DNA from 3 places in the Streptomyces sp. CA-288835 genome. Region 1 is predicted to be linked to each of the others. Evidence: riboswitches for the same ligand, from Rfam matches in the RefSeq annotation. Region 1 holds a riboswitch; each other region holds the start of a gene.
The links. Region 1 has a riboswitch for cobalamin ahead of ACQEVY_RS15155 (ribonucleoside-diphosphate reductase subunit alpha). Riboswitches for the same ligand answer to the same signal wherever they lie in the genome.

Region 1 (6,953 bases):
TCGGGGGAGTTGATGTGCTTGTAGAGGGTGAGCACCAGGTTGTTCGCGACGATCGAGTCGCCTGTCGCAAAGAACGCGACGAGTCGGCCGATGAGGTGCTGCTCGCCGGGTGACAGTTTCGCGAGGTCGGTCACGTCCGAGTGGAGGTCGACCTCCTCCACGGTCCAGGTGTTCTTGATGGCGTCCCGGTAGCGCTCGTAGAAGTCGGGGTAGCGCATGGGGCGCAGGGTCAGCTCGAAGCCCGGGTCGAGGAGATTCTGGGTTCGGGTGGTGCTGGTCACTGGCAGGCCTCGCAGGACTCGGGGTTTTCGAGGGAGCAGGCGACGGCGTCGGGGTCCGGGTCTGCCTGCTGTACGGGGATGGGGGCGGCCGCGGCCGTGGAGGAACCGGCCGCGCGGGCGATGCGGGTCGCCGGGCGGGAGCGCAGGTAGTACGTCGTCTTCAGGCCCGACTTCCAGGCGTACGCGTACATCGAGGAGAGCTTGCCGATGGTCGGCGTCTCCAGGAAGAGGTTCACGGACTGGGACTGATCCAGGAACGGGGTGCGGGCGGCGGCCATGTCGATCAGGCCGCGCTGCGGGATCTCCCACGCCGTGCGGTAGAGCCGTCGTACGTCCTCGGGGATCCAGGTGAAGTCCTGCACCGAGCCGTTCGCCTCGCGCAGTGCCTCGCGGGTGCGGGCGTCCCAAACACACAGCGCCTTAAGCTCGTTGACCAGGTACGAGTTGACCTGGAGGAACTCGCCCGACAAGGTCTCGCGCTTGAAGAGGTTGGAAACCTGCGGCTCGATGCACTCGTAGACGCCGGCGATGGAGGCGATCGTGGCGGTGGGCGCGATGGCGAGGAGGAGGGAGTTGCGCAGGCCGGTGGTGGCGATGCGCTCGCGGAGGGCCGACCAGCGCTCGGGCCAGGTGAGTTCGACGTCGTAGTGGTCGGGGTGCAGTACGCCCCGGGCCGTACGGGTCTTCTCCCAGGCCGGGAGAGGGCCGCTGCGCTCGGCGAGGTCGGCGGAGGCTTCGTACGCGGCGAGCATGATGCGCTCGGCGATGCGGGTGGAGAGGGCCTTTGCCTCGGCCGAGTCGAAGGGAAGCCGCAGCTTGAAGAAGACGTCCTGGAGGCCCATCGCGCCGAGGCCCACCGGCCGCCACTTCGCGTTCGACCGGCCTGCCTGCTCGGTCGGGTAGAAGTTGATGTCGACGACGCGGTCGAGGAAGGTGACGGCGGTACGGACGGTGGAATCGAGCCGTTCCCAGTCGAGATCATCGGTCGATGTATCGACAAAGGCACCCAGATTGACGGAACCCAAGTTGCAGACCGCGGTCTCCCCGTCGTCCGTCACCTCCAGGATCTCCGTGCAGAGGTTGGAGGAGTGGACGGTGTGGCCGGGCAGGGCGGTCTGGTTGGCGGTGCGGTTGGCGGTGTCCTTGAAGGTCATCCAGCCGTTGCCGGTCTGGGCGAGGGTGCGCATCATGCGGCCGTACAGCTCGCGGGCGGGGATGGTCTTCCTGGCGAGACCGTCCGCCTCCGCCTTGCGATAGGCGGTGTCGAACTCCTCGCCCCACAGGTCGACCAGTTCGGGCACGTCGGAGGGCGAGAAGAGCGACCACAGGCCGTCCTCGTCGACCCGCCGCATGAACTCGTCCGGGATCCAGTGCGCGAGGTTCAGGTTGTGCGTACGGCGGGCGTCCTCACCGGTGTTGTCGCGCAGCTCAAGGAACTCCTCGATGTCGGAGTGCCAGGTCTCCAGGTAGACGGCCGCGGCACCTTTGCGCCGGCCGCCCTGGTTCACGGCGGCGACCGAGGCGTCGAGGGTCTTCAGGAACGGGACGATGCCGTTGGAGTGCCCGTTCGTACCGCGGATCAGCGCACCGCGGGAACGGATCCGGGAGTACGCGATGCCGATGCCGCCCGCGTGCTTCGAGAGCCGGGCGACCTGGTGGTAGCGCTCGTAGATCGAGTCCAGCTCGTCCTTCGGGGAGTCGAGGAGGTAGCAGGACGACATCTGGGGGTGGCGCGTACCGGAGTTGAAGAGGGTGGGGGAGGAGGGCAGGTACTCGAGGCGGCTCATCAGGCGGTAGAGCGCGGCGACTTCGTCGACGGACCGGGCGCTGTCGTCTTCGGCCAGTCCGCTCGCCACGCGCAGCATGAAGTGCTGTGGCGTCTCGATGACGTTCCGGGTGATCGGGTGCCGCAGGAGGTATCGGCTGTGGAGCGTACGGAGCCCGAAGTAGCCGAAGCGGTCGTCGCCTTCGGGGTCGATGAGCGCGTCGAGGCGAGCCGCGTGGATCCGTACGAACTCGGCGGTGCGGTCGGCGATCAGGCCCTCGCGGTGCCCGGCCACGACCGACTCGGAGAAGGACCGCACGCCCTGCGAGGCGGCCTCGGCCGCGATGCCGATGGCCAGCAGCCGGGCAGCCAGCGTCGAATAGGCGGGGTCCTCGGAGATCAGGCCCGCGGCCGCCTCGGTGGCCAGCTCACGCAGCTCCGCCACGTCCGCACGGGCGGACCGGACGCGCAACGCCGCGGCGGCGACCCGTCCGGGGTCGGTGTCGGGGAGGTCGGCGGTGAGGTCGGTCAGGGTCCGCAGCAAATCAGAGGGGCGGCCCGAAGGGCCTCCGTTGAGGGCGGTGGTGGGAGACGGGCGGGCGGTTCCTGGTCCGTCGGCCTCGGCCCTGTCCTGCTGCTGGTCCAGGGGCGCGTTCGCTGAGACCGGATCGGCCGGCGCGATGGTCACGTGGGGCTCTCCCTCGCTCGGTAAGGGGCCAGCGTGGAGAGGGGGTTCGGGGGCACACGGGCGTACGCGCACTGTGGCAGCGGGACGCCGCGTCCACCGGCCCACTCCGCGAGGCCCGGACGTCATGGTCACCCGGGCCGCACCGGCCTGGGCACGCTGCCGGCAGGTCCTCGGACTGACGCTCGCGCACGGCCCGTCCCGGGGACAGACATGCACAAGTACACCGTTGCGGGACAGTTCCGGATTCGCACCGGATTCCGCTGCGGCGGCAGCGAGGATGAGCATACATGTTGTGTTGGGCTTGGGGAGTGCACCCCACATGTTGTGTTGGTGTGGCGGAGCCTCGGTGGGACGCGCGGGCGCGGGGCGTTGCGTTACGGTGCCTCCATGAGGCCGGAGACCATCAGCTTCCGCCCGGACGACGAGACGTATAGCGAGCTGGAAGAGCTGGCTGCTGCCTGGCGCGTCACTCCGGCGGAGGCGATCGGAACGGCTGTGCACGAGGCGTACGTGCGTGAGCAATACCGGCGCGCCGCCGCCGAGTTGGACGAGTGGCGCAACGACCCTGCCTATCAGGCGGAGGTCGCTGACGCGCGAGTGGAGGTTGAAGACTCGCGCGTGTGGTGACGGCTTCTACAGCTCCAACTCGTAGGCCAGCAGGTTCAGGTCGTCGAGGTGGGGGATCGGGTTCCAGTCGCGTTCTGGAGTGCGGGTGAAGCCGAGGCGTTCGTAGATGCGGTGGGCTGCGTGCATGGCGCGCTGGGTCGACAGGACGATGCCTACGCAGCCTTCGGCCCGTGCGCGGTCCATGCAGGCGCGTACGAGGGCCTCTCCGATGCCCCGGCCGCGAGCCTCCGGGGCGACGGCGAGCATCCGTATCTCGGCCTCGCCGGGTTCCGCGATGTCGGCCATCGGTCCGCCGGAGGGTACGAAGGTCACGCCGCCCAGCACGCGACCGTGCTCGACGGCGACCAGCACCTCGGCCGCGGCGGCGCGCTTGGCGACGTTCCGCAGCTCGCCGAGGTACTCGTCGCTCTCTCCGAAGTCGAGCAGACCGTCCCCGAGATAGGCCTGCGCGGTGATCTCACCGAGGGTTTCGTACTCCTCCGGGGCTGCTTGCCTGATCGCGATGTCCATGCGGTGCAGTGTGCATCACGGGTGTGACAGCGGCTTGTGGTTTTCCCTGCGCTGGGGCTCAGTACGGGCTCACCGTGCGGGGATCTCGGTACGGGGACTCAGCGCGGGGGTTCAGTGAGGGATCTCAGCCCACACCCGGCCACTGCTGCAGCGTCGCCACGAAGTCCTTCACGAAGTCGCGGGGTCCCGGGCCCAGCGCGACGCTGCCCGTGATGGACAGGCGGGCGGTGAGGGTGGGGGAGTCGGCGTAGTAGACGCGGTGGGCGCCCGCGGGGGCGAACACGGTCTTGCCGCGGGTGAGTTCGCTCGCCGACTCGACGATGACCGCGCCCTCCGCGGCCGTGATGAACGACTCGTCCGCGCACACGCCCACCGCGAGCGGATCGTGCAGCGGGCAGGCGTCGCCGCCGCCGTGGAGGCGGTACGCGTCCATGTACACCCGCAGCAGGCGGGCGGCCAGGGCCGTGCCCGTGCCCGCCGCCTCCAAGACGGCCAGGTCGGCGGGGCGGAGGAGCCAGCGGAGCGAGGCGTCCAGGTCGACCATCGTGAACGGGATGCCGGACGAGACGACCACCTCGGCGGCGTCCGGGTCGGCCCAGATGTTGAACTCGGCGACCGGGGTGATGTTTCCGGGTACTTGCGCGGCGCCGCCCATGAACACGAACTTCTTGACGCGGTGGGCGAAGGCCGGGTCCTCGAGGAGGGCGATCGCCACGTTGGTGAGCGGGCCGGTGGCGCAGACGGTGAGGTCGCCCTCGTACTCGCGGGACAGTCGTAGCAGCGCCTGCGCCGAGGACTCCGTCAGGTGCGGGGCCGTGGAGTCGGGCAGTGTCTCGTTGCCCAAGCCTGCCTTGCCGTGGAAGGCGGACGCGGACGTGTAGGGGAGGCGGGTCAGGGGGCGGCCGGCGCCTCGGTGGACCGGTATGTCGGCGTCGATGCGCATTGCTCGGGCGAGGGCTCGGGCGTTTCGGTAAGTCTGCTCGGCGGGGAGGTTGCCTCCCACGGAGGTGTAGGCCTTCAGGTCCCACAGCCCTGTACCGAGGAGGTACTGGAGGGCCAGGGCGTCGTCTATGCCGGGGTCACTGTCGAGGACGATCGGTGAGGGAGGGGGCACGGTGACCAGCGTAGCGGCGGGCGGTTGTGCCGCTGGGGGGAGTTCGCCCCCGCCGCCCCTACCCGTCCCATACCAAGGGGCTCCGCCCCTGGACCCCGTTGGGGGCTTCGCCCCCAGACCCCCCATCGGCCTGGCGGCCTCGTCCTCAAACGCCGGACGGGCTGAAATCAGCCCGTCCGGCGTTTGAGGACCGGGGTCTGGGGCGGAGCCCCAGGGACGGGAATGGGTAGGGGCGGCGGGGGCGAAACACCCCCCGGCCCCACCCCCTTAGTGCCCCACCCCCTTAGTGCCCCGCCCCCGCCGTAGCCGGCGGCAGCTCCACCTGCACCCCCGCATCCCCCGCATCCGCCGTGTAATCCCCCGGCGACGTCTCGTCGACACCATCAGGCGCCTTCGCCGCGCGCAGCACGAACGTCAGGATCACCGTCACCACCACGTTCAGGACGAACGCCGTCAGCCCGATGTACCCCATCTCCCCGAGCCCCGGAATCTCCGCGTTGGAGCCGCCGAAGTGCTTCTGGGTCGGCGAGGCGACCCCGTACGCGGCCACCGTGCCGTACACCATCCCGACCACCCAGCCCGCGAGCAGCGCCCAGCGGTGGAACCAGCGGGTGAACAGGCCGCCGACCAGGGCGGGGAAGGTCTGGAGGATCCAAATGCCGCCCAGGAGCTGGAAGTTGATCGCGACCGTCTTGTCCATGGTCAGGACGAAGGCGAGCGCGCCCACCTTCACAAGCAGCGAGACGAGTTTCGAAACCTTCGTCTCCTGAGCCGCGGTCGCGTCGGGCTTGATGAAGTCCTTGTAGATGTTGCGGGTGAAGAGGTTCGCCGCCGCGATGGACATGATCGCCGCCGGTACGAGCGCACCGATGCCGATCGCCGCGAAGGCGACTCCCGCGAACCAGTCGGGGAACATCGTCTCGAAGAGCTGGGGGATCGCCAGCTGCCCGTTCTCCACCTTGATCCCGGCCGCGATCGCCATGAAGCCGAGCAGCGCGAGCAGCCCCAGCATCAGGGAGTACAGCGGCAGAATCGTGGTGTTGCGGCGGATCACCTCACGGCTGCGCGAGGACAGCGTCGCCGTGATCGAGTGCGGGTACATGAACAGCGCGAGCGCGGAGCCCAACGCCAGCGTGGCGTACGTCCATTGGCCCGCCTCGGCCGGGACCAATGCGCCGCGCGGCGCCCCTGTCGCCTCGTTGGTCTGGCTGTACGCGTCGCTGGCCGCGGCGAAGATGTCGTCGAAGCCGCCCAGCTTGATCGGGATGTAGATGATGGCCACCGCGATCACGATGTAGATCAGGGTGTCCTTCACGAACGCGATCAGCGCGGGGGCGCGAAGACCCGACGAGTACGTGTACGCGGCCAGCACGCCGAAGGCGATGAGCAGCGGCAGGTCCTTGATGAACCAGTTCGTGTTCTCGCCGCCGCCGACGCCCATCACGTCGAGGACCGCCTGGATGCCGACCAGTTGGAGCGCGATGTACGGCATCGTGGCGAGGATGCCGGTCACGGCCACCGCCAGCGACAGGCTCTTCGAGCCGAACCGCCCGCGCACGAAGTCCGAGGTCGTCACATACCCGTGCTTGTGCGACACCGACCACAGCCGCGGCAGGAAGGTGAAGATCAGGGGGTAGATGAGGATCGTGTACGGCACGGCGAAGAAGCCGGCCGCGCCCGCCGCGTAGATCGCCGCCGGGACCGCCACGAACGTATAGGCCGTGTAGAGGTCGCCGCCGAGCAGGAACCAGGTGACCCAGGTGCCGAACGACCGTCCGCCCAGGCCCCATTCGTCCAGGCTGTTCTCGTTCTCGGCCTTGCGCCAGCGCGAGGCCAGGAAGCCCATGACCGTGACGGCCAGGAAGAAGAAGATGAAGACGGCGAGTGCGACGCCGTTCACGCCGTCCTTCATGCCGACGCACCCCCGTTCTGGGAGGCCTCGGACCGGTCGGCCTTGCGGGCGCGCTG
Region 2 (6,953 bases), 3.2 Mb from region 1:
GGGCTGAGGTCCTCCAGGATCGCGTTCACCGAGAAGTCCGCGATCTCCCGCGACGTCATCATCGCGCGCCGCTCACGGCCCGGCTCGCCGTGGATCCCGACGCCCAACTCCAGCTCGCCGGGCGGCAGATCGAAAGTGGGGCTGCCCTTGGCCGGAGTGGTGCAGGCACTCAGAGCGACACCGAAACTGCGCGAGCTCTCGTTGACCTGACGGGCCACCGCCTCGACCCGCTCCAGCGACTGGCCCTCCTGCGCCGCGGCGCCCGCGATCTTCTCCACGAACAGCGTCGCGCCGGTGCCGCGCCGCCCCGCCGTGTAGAGGCTGTCGGTCACCGCCACATCGTCGTTGACGAGTACCTTCGCCACCTGGATGCCCTCGTCCTCGGCGAGCTCCGCGGCCATGTCGAAGTTGAGGACGTCCCCGGTGTAGTTCTTCACGATGAACAGCACGCCGGCGCCGCTGTCCACGGCGGCGGCCGCCCGCACCATCTGGTCCGGCACCGGGCTGGTGAACACCTCTCCCGGACAGGCTGCCGACAGCATCCCCGGACCCACGAACCCGCCGTGCAGCGGCTCGTGCCCCGAACCACCGCCGGAGACGAGCCCCACCTGCCCGGCGACCGGAGCGTCCCGCCGTACGATCACCCGGTTCTCGACATCCACGGTCAGCTCGGGATGCGCGGCCGCCATGCCCCGCAGCGCGTCCGTGACAACCGTCTCCGCGACGTTGATGAGCATCTTCATTCCGTACCTCCGGGTGAGGTGAGCAGCCGTGGCCGCGTCCTGGATCTCTCAAAGCCTGCGGGTCAAGTATCGATCGCCGAGTGCGGTTGGGCACCGGTGGGAACGGCGGATCTCGTGCCCTCTTGGTGACGCCGCCGGGTTTGACCAAGCGGCGTACGGCAACTCGGTCAGCGTGTCAGCGACAGATCAGCAGGAACTCGTCCGTTTCCTCGAGGACCGGTTCGCCTGTGCGCAGGCGTGTACCGAGTGCGCGCGGGTGTGTGCGCTGCGCGCGAGTCTCGCCGATCTCGACGGTCCCGAAGACCAGCAGCTGCTGCGGCGCAATAGCATCATGTGCGCGGAGGTCTGCGACGCGACCTGCCGTGTGCTGGCCGAGCAGACCTGGCAGGACGAGGCCGGAACACGCGCCCAGGTCGAGTGGTGCCGCGCCGTCTGCCTGGAGACCGCGCACGTCTTCGACCGGAACCCGGACGCCGAAGAGGGCGCACAGGCCTGCCGGGACTGCGCGCGTGCGTGCACGGAGTTCCTCGCCCAGCTGAGGTGACGAGCCGGCTGTGGCGACAGCCGCCCCGAGGTGACGGACCCTTGCCCAGCCTTCGGCTCGCCCATCAGCACCCGAGCGCCCGCGTTGCTGTGATGACATCCACCCCGAGGCGACGGACCGCCGCCCAGCCCTCGGCGCACCCGTCAGTCCCCGAGCGCCCGGCCCACCCGTACGTTCCAGCGCCCGGCCCGCCCGCTGAGCTCCGTCGCCGTCAGTGGTGGTACGTCGATCCGCCAGAACGCCGGCTCCGGAGCACCAAGGGCCCGTACCACCACGGCCCGTACGATCTCCGGCTCGACAACGGCGAGGGTCCGGCCCTCGAACTCCCCAGCCACGTCAAGCCACTTGGCCACCCGGTCGCACAATCCGCGTACGGATTCACCGCCGTGCGGGGCGTACGACGGATCCGCCAGCCAGCGCGCGACCGCCTCAGGCTCCTCGGCGCTCACCTCGGCCAGGCTCGCGCCGCGCCAGCGACCGACGTCGAGTCCCGCCAACTCCGGCTCGTCCGCGGCGTCGAGACCGAGCGCGGCGGCCGTCTCGCGGCAGCGCACCCCTGGGGAGACCAGGGCACGGTCCGTAGCGGGCAGCGAACCCGCGGCCGCCTCCGCGAGCCGCAGCCCGGAGGCGTCGAGGGAGCATCCGTCATCGAAACGCGCCTCCCGCAACGCGGCACTGATCGCTGGTGAGATCAACATCACTCGGCTGGTCATCGGCCCACTCTCGTACTCAAACGCCCGCTCAAAGCCCTTGCCCGCACCGGGAATTGGGGCGTGACCAGGACAACGGCGCACGCTCCGGCACCGCGTGCGCCCTTGGCCGCCTCCCCGCTTCGCGGTACGGTCACGTCGAAATTGACGACGGTTCGACGGAAGCCGGTGAGGATCCGGCACGGTCGCGCCACTGTAAGCCCGTACCGACCGCCACCCACCAGGGGCGGTTTCGGCCGGGTAAGTCAGACCCGTGGCCGTCGTCCTGTGCACCACCAAGATGGGACGCGAGTTCCCCAGGAGGTCCTGCCACATGGCGCAGTCCGTCGCTCAGCCGAGCGCAACCAACCCCGCCGCACCGGTCGCCGTGCCGGCCACGCTGCCGATCGGCGCGATCGCCCCCTGGGCGGTCTTCTTCGGCATCCTGATGCTGGTCCTGCTCTACTTCGTCGGCGCCGAGCAGGGCGCCACCTCGCTGCTCTCCGGTGAAGGAGTGCACGAGTGGGTGCACGACGCCCGCCATCTGCTCGGCTTCCCCTGCCACTGACGGCGACGAGGAAGCGTACGAGCACATGGATTCAGCAACCGTCAGAAACCTCCTGGTGCGTGGCATGCTCGCGGGACTCGCCGCGGGCCTGCTCGCCCTGGTCGTCGCCTATTTCCTCGGCGAACCACGCGTCGACGAGGCCATCGCCTTCGAGGAGGCCCACGCCCACGAGCACGGCGGCGAGGAACTCGTCAGCCGCACCATGCAGTCCACCGCCGGCCTGAGCACCGGCGTCCTCGTCTACGGCGTCGCGTTCGGCGGCATCGCCGCCCTCGCGTACTGCTTCGCACTCGGCAGGATCGGCCGCTTCGGGCCGCGCGCGAGCGCGCTGCTGCTGTCGACCGCGGGCCTGCTCGCGGTCTACGTCGTGCCGTTCCTGAAGTACCCCGCCAACCCGCCCGCCGTCGGCGACCCCGACACCCTCAACGAGCGGACCACGCTGTACTTCCTGATGGTCGTCCTCAGCGTGCTGCTGGCCGTCGGCACGGTGATCCTCGGCAAGCGCCTATCGCCACGCCTGGGCAACTGGAACGCCACTCTCTCCGCGGGAGCCTTCTTCGTCCTCGTCGTGGGCTTGGCGTACGCCTTCCTGCCCTCGTACAACATGGTCCCGGAGGGCTTCCCCGGCACCCTGCTGTGGCAGTACCGGCTCGCCGCCCTCGCCATCCAGGTGACCCTGTGGACCGCGTACGGCCTGGTCTTCGGGTACCTCGCGGAGCGCGTGCTGGCTCCACGTACGGCTGCCGCCCCGCCCGAGGGGGCTACAGCCGTCGCGCACTGAGCCGTTGAACAGGAAAAAGGCTCCCGGCCTCGGCCGGGGGCCTTTTTCCTCTGTGTTCGACCCTCCCGTGTGTTCCCAATTTCTGAAACAGGTTCTACGGTGTGCGCCGTCAGGACCGGGCGGCCGGAACGGCAGGCCAGTGGGAGCCAGGAGGCGCCGTGCATCTCGAATACACGCCGGAGCAGCAGGAGTTGCGCACCGAACTGCGCGCCTACTTCACCGAGTTGGTACCGGAGAACGTGCACGCCCGGTACGCCGACCCGGCCGCGCAGAAGCGGTTCTACCGCGAGACCATCCGCCGGCTCGGCTCCGACGGCTGGCTCGGGGTGGGCTGGCCGAAGGAGTACGGCGGGCGCGGGCTGAGCCCGATGGAACAGTTCATCTTCTTCGACGAGGCCGCCCAGGCGGGCGTACCTCTGCCCCTGATGGCGCTGAACACGGTCGGCCCGACGATCATGCAGTTCGGCACGGATGAGCAGAAGGCGTACTTCCTGCCGAAGATCCTCTCCGGTGAGATCGACTTCGCGATCGGCTACAGCGAGCCGGACGCGGGCACGGACCTGGCCTCCCTGAAGACGCGCGCGATCAGGGAGGGTGACGAGTACATCGTCAACGGCCAGAAGATCTGGACGACCAACGGCGACACGGCCGACTGGGTCTGGCTGGCCGTCCGTACCGACCCGGACGCGCCCCCGCACAAGGGCATCACCATGCTCCTCGTACCGACCTCCGACCCCGGCTACTCCTGCACCCTCATCAACACCCTCGCCTCGCATGACACCACCGCGAGCTACTACGAGAACATCCGCGTCCCCGTCTCCCGCCGCGTCGGCGAGGAGAACAAGGGCTGGCGGCTGATCACCAACCAGCTCAATCACGAGCGCGTTACCCTCGCCGCCCACGGCACCATGGCCATCCGCGCCCTGCACGACGTACAGCGCTGGGCCATGGAGACCAAGCTCGCCGACGGCCGCCGCGTCGTCGACCTGCCCTGGGTGCGCCGCCGCCTCGCCCAGACCCACACGAAGCTCGACGCGATGAAGCTCCTCAACTGGCAGATGGTGAACGCCGTTCAGGAAGGCACCCTCACCCCCCAGGACGCCTCCGCCGTGAAGGTGTACGGCTCCGAGGCGCGCCGGGACGCGTACGCCTGGCTCATGGAGATCGTCGCCGCGGCCGGAGCCCTGAAGGAGGGCTCGGCGGGCGCGGTCCTCCATGGCGAGCTGGAGCGCGGCTACCGCTCGGCCGTGATCTTCACCTTCGGCGGCGGGAACAACGAGATCCAGCGCGAAATCATCTCGTGGATCGGTCTGGGGATGCCGCGGGTGCGTCGCTGAGCGGCTGTGACGAGGCTTTCTAGTTGGCATAAAAGCGGGATAGTTGGCACTGAGCGGAGCGCTTGGCCTGACGCGCGATGGGCTTGGCTTGTTGGCGTCCTGGGCCCGCTGATCTGCCAATTCCTCAGGGTCAGCGCAACTGGGCCGTGCGGGGCTGAGGCGGCGGCCGATACTGAGGTCGCCGGCGTCCCGGATGTTGAACGGCGCCAGGCCGATCCTCTGGGCGCTCTCGCCGCCCATCTGTGTCAGGCGGCGGCGATCACGTACCCGTCTGCGTCCCGCCAATCCGGGGTGGAGACGGCACCGAGTCCTGACGGGGCTCGGGCCCTTCGCGACTTTTTCCACAACACGCCGATAGCCTGGCTGGCCCGGAAGAAAGTATGGACACATTGGGCTGAAGTCTTCTAGCCTTGTCGGCGGACCATCACGGTCGTCGATGTGACCCGACAGCGCGGTAGCCATCGACTTCTCCTGTTTCCGAGCGGTTGCCCCCGCTCGGCGTAGTGGCCTGCTGAAGCACACCCAGCGGGCCGAAGCGGCGACATCCCGCTACGGCATCGGCGCGGCAGCGCGCGCCCCAAGCCTGGCAGACACCTGTTCAGGAAGGGGACTGTGTTGTCATGTTCATGAAAATCAGGGCTGCGGCCGCACGTTGGCCGGCCATCGGTTCGGCTCTGCTCCTGGTCGCGGCCGCTCTCACCGCGGCCGTGTCCAGTGCGACCCCGGCCTCGGCGCACCCGATCAACCCCGCCGACTTCCAGCAGGTCCAACTGGCCCGCGGGGTCCCGGAGGTCGGTGAGCCGATGTCGCTGGCCGTACTCGCCGACCGGTCGGTGCTGCATACCGCTCGCAACGGGACCGTGCGCCGCACGGATGCGGGCGGCACCACCACGGTGATCGGCAACATCCCCGTATACGTGCACGACGAGGACGGCCTCCAGGGCATCGGCATCGACCCGGGTTTCGCCACCAACCGGCACATCTACCTCTACTACGCCCCGCCGCTGTCCACACCAGGAGGCGACGCACCGACTACCGGCGGCAACTGGTCGGCGTGGCAGGGTGTCAACCGGCTTTCCCGGTTCACGCTCAACGCCGACTTCACGCTCAGCCAGTCCAGCAGAGTGGACATCCTCGACGTGCCGGCTGACCGAGGAATCTGCTGCCACGCCGGCGGAGACATCGACTTCGACGCGGCAGGCAACCTGTACCTGTCCACAGGCGACGACACCAACCCGTTCGAGTCCGCCGGATATTCCCCACTCGACGAGCGGGCCAACCGCAACCCGGCGTTCGACGCGCAGCGCACCGCCGCCAACACCAACGACCTGCGCGGCAAGATCTTACGAATCAAGGTGAACGAGAACGGGTCGTACTCGATCCCGGCAGGCAACATGTTCCCGCCCGGCACGGCCAGGACCCGGCCGGAGATCTACGCGATGGGCCTGCGCAACCCGTTCCGGATGAGCGTGGACAAGGCCACCGGCATCGTCTACGTCGGCGACTACGGCCCCGATGCCGGCGCCACCTCGGCGCGCGGACCGCAGGGCCAGGTCGAGTTCAACCGCATCACGGGCCCGGGCTTCTATGGCTGGCCATACTGCAATGGCACGAACACGAGCTCCGAGACGTACGCCGAGTGGGACTTCGCTACGAACACGGCAGGCGCGAAGTACAACTGCGCGGGCGGGCCGACGAACAACTCGTTCCGCAATACCGGCTTGAGCGCGCTGCCCCCCGCCAAGGCTGCCTGGATCCGTTACGGCGGCGACGCCGGCAGCCCGCCGGCGTTCGGCAGCGGCTCGGAGTCGCCGATGGCGGGCCCGGTGTACCGGTACGACCCCAACGTCAGCTCGCCCACGAAGTTCCCGCAGTCGTTCGACGGGCAGTTCTTCGCCACGGAGTTCGGCCGCGGCTGGATCAAGCCGATCCACCTCAACGCCGACGGCTCCCCGGGGACCATCGACAGCTTCCCCTGGACTGGCAAGCAGGTGATCGACTCGGCGTTCGGCCCGGACGGCTCCTACTACGTGCTGGACTACGGCGCCGGGCTGTACCAGGGCGACCAATACTCTGCCCTTTACCGCTTCGACTACGTCGGCGGCGGCAACCGGGCGCCCACGGCGATGGCCGGCGCCAACCGGACCTCCGGCGCGGCGCCGTTGACCGTGACATTCTCCTCGGCCGGCTCCTCCGACCCTGACGGAGGGGCACTGACCTATGCGTGGAGCTTCGGTGACGGCACCACCTCCACCGTCGCCAACCCGACGAAGACGTACAACACAAACGGC
Region 3 (6,953 bases), 1.5 Mb from region 1:
GGATCGCGCCCATCCTGTCCATGTGTGCCTGCAGCGCCTCGGCCGCCTCCGCGAGCCGGTCGGGCAGCGGCTGGGATACGTCGATCGCGTCGAGCTCGCGGACCGCGTGCTCGGGGGAGAGCGCCTCGGCCATGCAGGCCTGCAGCAGCTCGTCCTTGTCGGCGAAAACCCGGAAGATCGTGCCCTCGCCGATGCCCGCGGCGCGGGCGATCTTCGCGGTCGTCACCGCGGCGCCGTACTCGGCGATCAGCGGGATCGCGCTCTGGATGATCATCGCGCGCCGCTCCTCCGGCAACATGCCGGGGGCGCGGCGGCGGGTGGTCTGGTTCTCCTTAGGGGCTGTCATGACCGCAAGAGTACGGAGTGAGTACTCACTCCGTCAATGAGTGAGTACTCACTCCGCCCATCTCTCGGGTGGCGAGAACGGGCGCCTGCGCCAGCACTCACTCGACGATCCAGCTTGCCGTCCGCCACTGACAACGCCCTTTCCGTACATGTCGGTTCGCGCGGTTAGCGGAGGCGAAACCTCGCCGAAATCCCTTGTGGGACAAGGGCCCTACGCTGGAACCGAGCGCCTGGAGCCGTATTTTCCGCGGCCCGGAACGGGAGGTGAGCCGGTGGTCGACGTCCCGCGACAGCGCCCGCGGCGCACCATGCGGCTGCGGCCGGTGGGCGACGGAGAACTACGGCTGCACCACCGCGTCGTGCACGGCTACCGCCGTGCCTACCGCATGGCAGGCCAGGGCCCGGTACTCGTCCTGATCCACGGCATCGGCGACTCCTCGGCGACCTGGGCCGAGCTCATCCCCGACCTCGCCCGCACCCACACGGTGATCGCCCCCGACCTGCTCGGCCACGGCGCCTCGGAGAAGCCCCGGGCCGACTACTCGGTCGCCGCGTACGCGAACGGGGTGCGCGACCTGCTGTCCACGCTCGACATCGAACAGGCCACGCTGGTCGGGCACTCGCTCGGCGGCGGCGTCGCCATGCAGTTCGCGTACCAGTTCCCGGAGCGCACGGAGCGGCTGATCCTGGTCAGTGCGGGCGGCGTGGGCCGCGAGGTGAATCCCGTCCTGCGGGCGGTGTCGCTGCCCGGCGCCCATCTGATGCTCTCCGCGCTGCGCCTGCCCGGCATGGGTGTGCAAGCACGCCTGTTCGCCCACCTGATGCGACTCCTCGACACCGATCTGGGCCAGGACGCACCAGAGTTGCTCACCCTCGTGGACGCGCTTCCCGACGCGACCTCGCGCAGCGCCTTCATCCGTACCCTGCGCGCCGTGGTCGACTGGCGCGGCCAGGTGGTGACCATGCTCGACCGCTGCTACCTCACCGAGGGCATGCCCACGATGCTGATATGGGGCGACCGGGACAGCGTGGTGCCCGTACGGCATGCGTACGGGGCGCACGAGGCGATGCCCGGCAGCCGCCTGGAGATCTTCGAGGGGGCCGGGCACTTCCCGTTCCACACCGACCCCGCGCGGTTCCTCTCCCTCGTCGAGGAGTTCACGCGTACCACCGGACCGGCCGACTGGAGCCGGGAGAACTGGAGCGGACTGCTCCGCGCCGGACGTCCGGGCAGCGCGGCGGGACAGCCGGACACCGCGCAGAACCGGGCCGTGGAGCGGGGCATGAGAGAGGCGAGCGAGCGCAGCGCGACGTGATGCCGCGCGGCCCGGTCTCTTCGGAGGCCTTCTCATCTAGCCCAAACTTGCCAGGACTTCGGGTGACGACCCGAGCGGGGAAGCCTTCCTCGCCGAAAGCGGGCGTTCCCGGAAGCGCCACAGAGTGCGCGTCAGCTTCGCTTGTCGGGCAAGAGGCTGTCGGGCAAGAGGCGTAACACCCCCTAGGTACGGCCCTGATGACGCGCCGTGTTCCAGATGCGATGATGCTCGGCGACAAGGCGACGGCGGACGAGGAAGCCGGTGTGAATCCGGTGCGGTCCCGCCACTGTGATCGGCGAGCGGATCCCGAACAGGCCACTGCCCGAAGGCGGGTGGGAAGGCCGGGACGAGCTTCGACCCGAGAGCCAGGAGACTCACGCGGTCGCCTCCTCGACGAACCCGGGGCGGATTTCCCCGGAGGAGGGTGGTTCGGCATGCCCGTGAGGCCGGCCGAGGAGGCGTACGAGAGCCCGGAGGGCAGAGGACCGGTCGAGGCGAGACCGCCCGGCCCGGTGCCGTGCCGGGTCGTCGTGTGCCGGGACTGCTGCTGCGGCAGCCCCAAGGTGACCGGCGTCGATCACACGGCGCAGACCGCGCGCCTCCGTGAGGCCGCCCCCGTACGCGTCTCCGCCTGCCTGGACGTGTGCGATCAGGCGAACGTGATCGTCGTACAGCCCTCCGCCGCCGGACGGGCCGCCGGGGCGCGGCCGGTCTGGCTCGGCCTGGTCAACGACCCGGCCGCGACCGAGGACATCGCCGCCTGGGTGCGGGCGGGCGGCCCCGGCATCGCTCCCCGGCCCGAGATCCTCGACCTCTACGCCTTCACTCCGCCTCGGCGCCGCGCGGTCTCCTGAGACCGGCAGCCCGCGCGCCGACCGTCCGCGCGCCGACCGTCCGTAGCACCCGTACGAGAGGAACTCCCTATGACGGGCCGACGCCCGCTGTCCTACCTGCTGGCCATGGCCACAGCTCTGCTGATCTCCGGATGCGGCACAAGCGCCCAGGACAACGCCGGTGGCGCCAAGGGCCCGGCCGCGAAGGGCTTCCCGGTCACCGTGTCCAACTGCGGGGTGAAGACGACGTTTCAGCGCCCGCCGCAGCGCGCGGTGTCGCTGAACCAGCACGCGACCGAGGTGATGCTGGCGCTCGGGTTGGAGAAGTCGATGGTCGGCACGGGCTATCTCGATGACGAGATCCTCCCCGAGTACCGGGCTGCCTACGACAAGGTCAAGGTGCTGTCGAAGGAGTACCCGTCGTACGAGACGCTGCTGGCCGCCGAGCCCGACTTCGTCTACGGCGGCTGGGCCTCCACCTTCGACGAGAAGGAGGGCCGCTCCCGTGACGCCTTCACCAAGGCCGGCATCAACACCCGCCTCAACCTCGAGGAGTGCCCGTCCGGGCCGGTGACCATGACCTTGATGGACAAGGAGATCCGCGAGGTCGCCAAGGTCTTCGGCGTCCCGGCGCGGGCCGAGCGGCAGATCGAGCGGCTGCACGCCACCCTGGACGAGGTGGAGGAGCGGCTCGAGGGCGTCGAGCCGGTCAAGCTGTTCGTCTACGACAGCGGCGACAAGACCGCCTTCACCGCGGGCGGTGCGGGCATCGGCAACGACATGATCGAGCGGGCCGGCGGGGTCAACCTCTTCGCCGAGCTCGACAAGCCCTTCGGTGACGTGTCGTTCGAGCAGGTGGCCGAGCGGGCGCCCGAAGTCATCGTCATCTACGACTACGGCGACCAGACCGTGGCGCAGAAGAAGGAGTTCCTGCTCGCCAACCCGGCGCTGAAGGACGTACCCGCCATCAAGAACCAGCGGTTCGCGGTGCTGCCGCTGTCCTCCACCGTCCTGGGCGTACGGGTGCCCGCGGCCGTGGAGGCGCTGGCCCGTCAGCTCCACCCGGACCGCTTCCGGTGACCGGTGTGACGGAGCCGGCCGCCGCCGGTCGAGACGCCGAGAAGGACGGCGCGGGCAGCGCGCCCAGGGCTGCCGAGGCGGTCGGCAAGAGCTCTCCCGGCGCTGGGGCAGCGCAGTCCGTGACCGGCGGCCGCCGCAGGCTCCCCTACGCCTTGGTGCTGGTCGGGCTGGGCGCCTTGGTGGCGGTGGCGGCGACGTTCGGGATCGCGGCCGGTTCGGTCACCATCCCGGCCGGGGAGGTGTGGGGCATCCTCCTCCACCAGGTGCACCCCGCCCTGGTCGAACCGACCTGGCCCCCGGTGCGCGAGACGATCGTCACTGACGTCCGGCTGCCGCGCGTGCTGCTGTGCGCGGTGGTGGGAGCCGGACTGTCGGTGGCGGGGATGGCGTTGCAGGCCCTGGTCCGTAACCCGCTCGCCGATCCGATGCTGCTGGGCGTGTCGTCGGGGGCGAGCGTCGGCGCGGTGCTGGTCCTCGTCTTCAACGTGACGCTGTTCGGCGCCTTCTCGCTGCCGCTGGCGGCGTTCTGCGGCGCGCTGGCGGCCCTGGTCGCGGTGTACTTCCTGGCCCGCTCCGGCGGACGGATGACCACCGTGCGGCTGGTACTGGCGGGCGTGGCGATGGCCGAGGTGCTGTCGGCCGTGGCGAGTTTCCTCGTGGTCACCTCCAACGACCCCCACAAGACGCAGTCGGCGCTGCGTTGGATGCTCGGCGGACTGGCCGGCACCACCTGGACGATGGTGTGGATCCCGGCCGGCGCGGTCCTGCTCGGCACGGCCGTCCTGCTCGGCGTGAGCCGTCCGCTGAACCTGCTGCTCGCCGGGGAGGAGGCCGCCGCAGCCCTCGGCCTGGACGTCCACCGCTTCCGGGCCGCGCTGTTCACCGTGGTCGCGCTGATGATCGGCACGATCGTCGCGGTCAGCGGCCAGATCGGCTTCGTCGGCCTGATCCTGCCCCACGTCGTACGACTCCTGGTCGGGGCCGACCACCGCCGTGCGCTCCCGGCCGCGGCCCTGCTCGGCGCGGCCTTCCTGATCGCCGCCGACCTGGCCGCACGCACCCTCATGAATCCCGAGGAGATCCCCGTCGGCATCCTCACCGCCCTGGTCGGCGGCCCGTTCTTCCTCTGGCTGATGCGCAGGAGGGCACGATGACCGTACGGCCGGAAGCGGCACCCGGGGCCTTGGACATCGACGACGTGTCGGTGGTCGTCGACGGCACGCCGCTGGTGAACCAGGTGTCCCTGACGGTGTCTGCCGGGGAGATGGTCGGGCTCGTCGGCCCGAACGGCGCCGGCAAGTCCACGTTGCTGCGGACCGTCTACCGCGCGCTGCGTCCCACCTCGGGACGGGTGCTGCTGGACGGGGCGGACGTCTGGCGGATGCCCGGCAAGCGGCTGGCCCGGCACCTGGCGGCCGTTTTGCAGGAGCACGCCGGGGACTTCGAGCTCACCGTGTACGAGGTGGTGGCCATGGGCCGCACCCCGCACAAGCGCCCCTTCGCGGGCGACGACGCCGACGACCGCGCCATCGTCACGGCGGCCTTGTCGGAACTCGACGCCGCCGACCTGGCCGAGGCACCCTTCGAGCGGCTGTCGGGCGGGGAGAAGCAGCGCGTCCTGATCGCCCGCGCGCTCGCCCAGCGGGCCGGGACGATGGTGCTGGACGAGCCCACCAACCACCTCGACCTGCGCCACCAGCTCGACGCACTCCGGCTCGTCCGCCGCCTCGGGGTCACCGCCGTGGTCGCGCTGCACGACCTCAACCTCGCCGCGTCGTTCTGCGACCGCCTCTGCGTGATGGAGGCCGGACATGTGGTCGCCCACGGCGCACCACGGGACGTCCTCACCCCCGCCCTGCTGGCCGACGTCTACCGCGTCGAGGCGGACGTCACCGAACATCCCCGCACCGGCCTGCCCCAGGTGACGCTGCTTTCCGGCAGCGACCTGACCGGAGACCGCCCGCCCGGACAGCGACAGGGGGCCGCGCAGTCATGACCGCACCTACACCCGCATCCGCTCGCGCGCCCGCCGAGGCCGTCGCCGCAGCCCTGGAGGACGCGGCGGCTCTCGGAGGATTCTTCACCCTGGCCGTGGGCGGACCGGGCCAGGGCTGGCATCCCGTCACCGACGCCTACGCCCGCGGTTTCACCGACCTCGCGGAGGCGGTTGCCGACCGCTACGACACCCGCGAGGCACGCATCGGCGTCTCCATCGCCCAGCTCGGACACGCCGCACGCCTGTGGTCCCCGGTCCTGGCCTGCACGCTCCTGAACGGCATCGTCCCCGACCTGGCCGGGCTGCACCGCGCCGACGACGGCCCCACCCTGCGGCTGCCCGCCCCCACCGGCTGGTACGCCGACCGGATCCCGCACCTCACCGAGGCGCTGTACGAGTTGGTGGTCGAGCAGCACCTGAACGCGCTGGCCGCCGGGCTCCGGGTCAAGATCTCCCCCCGCCTCCTGGACGGAAACACCGCCTCCGCACTGGCCGGGACAGCCCAGGTACTCCTGACGGCACGGCCGGCCCTGCGCGGCCCGCTCACCGAACTCACCACCGACCTCCTGGCCACCGGACGCCTGACCGGCACCGGCCACTTCACCGGCCCCGCCCTGACCTTCCGCCGCCGCAGCTGCTGCCTCTTCTACCGCACGCCGACGGGCACGAAATGCGGAGACTGCTCCTTGGCCCGATGAAGCATGCGGGCACGACCGCGCAGCGCAGCGGGATGCCTCCTCCTTCACGCGGTGTCGGTCCCTGCTCCGACGGACCGGCCGCCGTACCGCATCAACTCGATGTCGCCACGGCCGATGCCCGACGAGCGTCGGCCATGCCCCGGCGGGCGTCCGTCGTCCGCGTTCGCCCGACGTGCCGCAGATCCCGTACGAGCCCTTGTGCCGTCCGGTGGTCGTAGGCGGAGGCCAGAGTGGTGAGCAGGCGCCGCGGCGTGAGTTCGTAATCCTGCGATCCGAGGCCGCCCAGCGCCTCGGCCGCCAGCACGCATCCCAGGCGCGCTGCGACGGCGGGGGAATGACCCCAGCCACAGGCGGCCAGGAACCCCGCGCGAAAGGCGTCGCCCACCCCCGTGGGATCCGCCACCGGCACTCCCGGGACGGTGGGCACCGTAGTGCTGCGCCCATCGGCGCTCTCGATGCGTACGCCGCCCGCGCCGAGGGTGGTGACCCACGCGCCGACCCGGCCGAGCACCTCTTGGCCGCACCATCCGGTGCGCTCCAGGAGGAGGGCGGATTCGTACTCGTTGGTGAAGAGCCATCGGGCGCCGTGCACGAGTTCACGGACCTCGGCGCCGGTCAGGCGGGCAAGTTGCTGGGACGGATCCGCCGCGAAGGGCACGCCGAGTTCCCGGCACTGCTCGGTGTG

Region 2: linked by a shared signal. The riboswitch ahead of ACQEVY_RS01050 (CbtB domain-containing protein) and the one ahead of ACQEVY_RS15155 (ribonucleoside-diphosphate reductase subunit alpha) in region 1 are both predicted to bind cobalamin.
Region 3: linked by a shared signal. The riboswitch ahead of ACQEVY_RS21870 ((2Fe-2S) ferredoxin domain-containing protein) and the one ahead of ACQEVY_RS15155 (ribonucleoside-diphosphate reductase subunit alpha) in region 1 are both predicted to bind cobalamin.

The regions. Positions count from the first base shown of each region.
Region 1 covers NZ_JBNJMW010000001.1:3,389,991-3,396,943, reverse strand. Annotated here, with positions in the region: gene ACQEVY_RS15160 (ribonucleotide-diphosphate reductase subunit beta) at 1-281, opposite strand, end outside; gene ACQEVY_RS15155 (ribonucleoside-diphosphate reductase subunit alpha) at 278-2,734, opposite strand; cobalamin riboswitch at 2,879-3,019, opposite strand; gene ACQEVY_RS15150 (hypothetical protein) at 3,122-3,361, shown strand; gene ACQEVY_RS15145 (GNAT family N-acetyltransferase) at 3,368-3,871, opposite strand; gene ACQEVY_RS15140 (nucleoside hydrolase) at 3,996-4,985, opposite strand; gene mctP (monocarboxylate uptake permease MctP) at 5,269-6,897, opposite strand; gene ACQEVY_RS15130 (DUF3311 domain-containing protein) at 6,894-6,953, opposite strand, start outside.
Region 2 covers NZ_JBNJMW010000001.1:215,350-222,302, reverse strand. Annotated here, with positions in the region: gene dhaK (dihydroxyacetone kinase subunit DhaK) at 1-743, opposite strand, end outside; gene ACQEVY_RS01060 (four-helix bundle copper-binding protein) at 916-1,287, shown strand; gene ACQEVY_RS01055 (histidine phosphatase family protein) at 1,431-2,000, opposite strand; cobalamin riboswitch at 2,132-2,273, shown strand; gene ACQEVY_RS01050 (CbtB domain-containing protein) at 2,311-2,544, shown strand; gene ACQEVY_RS01045 (CbtA family protein) at 2,570-3,325, shown strand; gene ACQEVY_RS01040 (acyl-CoA dehydrogenase family protein) at 3,484-4,662, shown strand; gene ACQEVY_RS01035 (carbohydrate-binding protein) at 5,283-6,953, shown strand, end outside.
Region 3 covers NZ_JBNJMW010000001.1:4,864,610-4,871,562, reverse strand. Annotated here, with positions in the region: gene ACQEVY_RS21880 (TetR/AcrR family transcriptional regulator) at 1-346, opposite strand, end outside; gene ACQEVY_RS21875 (alpha/beta fold hydrolase) at 618-1,661, shown strand; cobalamin riboswitch at 1,869-2,057, shown strand; gene ACQEVY_RS21870 ((2Fe-2S) ferredoxin domain-containing protein) at 2,096-2,515, shown strand; gene ACQEVY_RS21865 (ABC transporter substrate-binding protein) at 2,585-3,574, shown strand; gene ACQEVY_RS21860 (FecCD family ABC transporter permease) at 3,694-4,728, shown strand; gene ACQEVY_RS21855 (ABC transporter ATP-binding protein) at 4,725-5,570, shown strand; gene ACQEVY_RS21850 ((2Fe-2S)-binding protein) at 5,567-6,268, shown strand; gene ACQEVY_RS21845 (carbohydrate kinase family protein) at 6,360-6,953, opposite strand, start outside.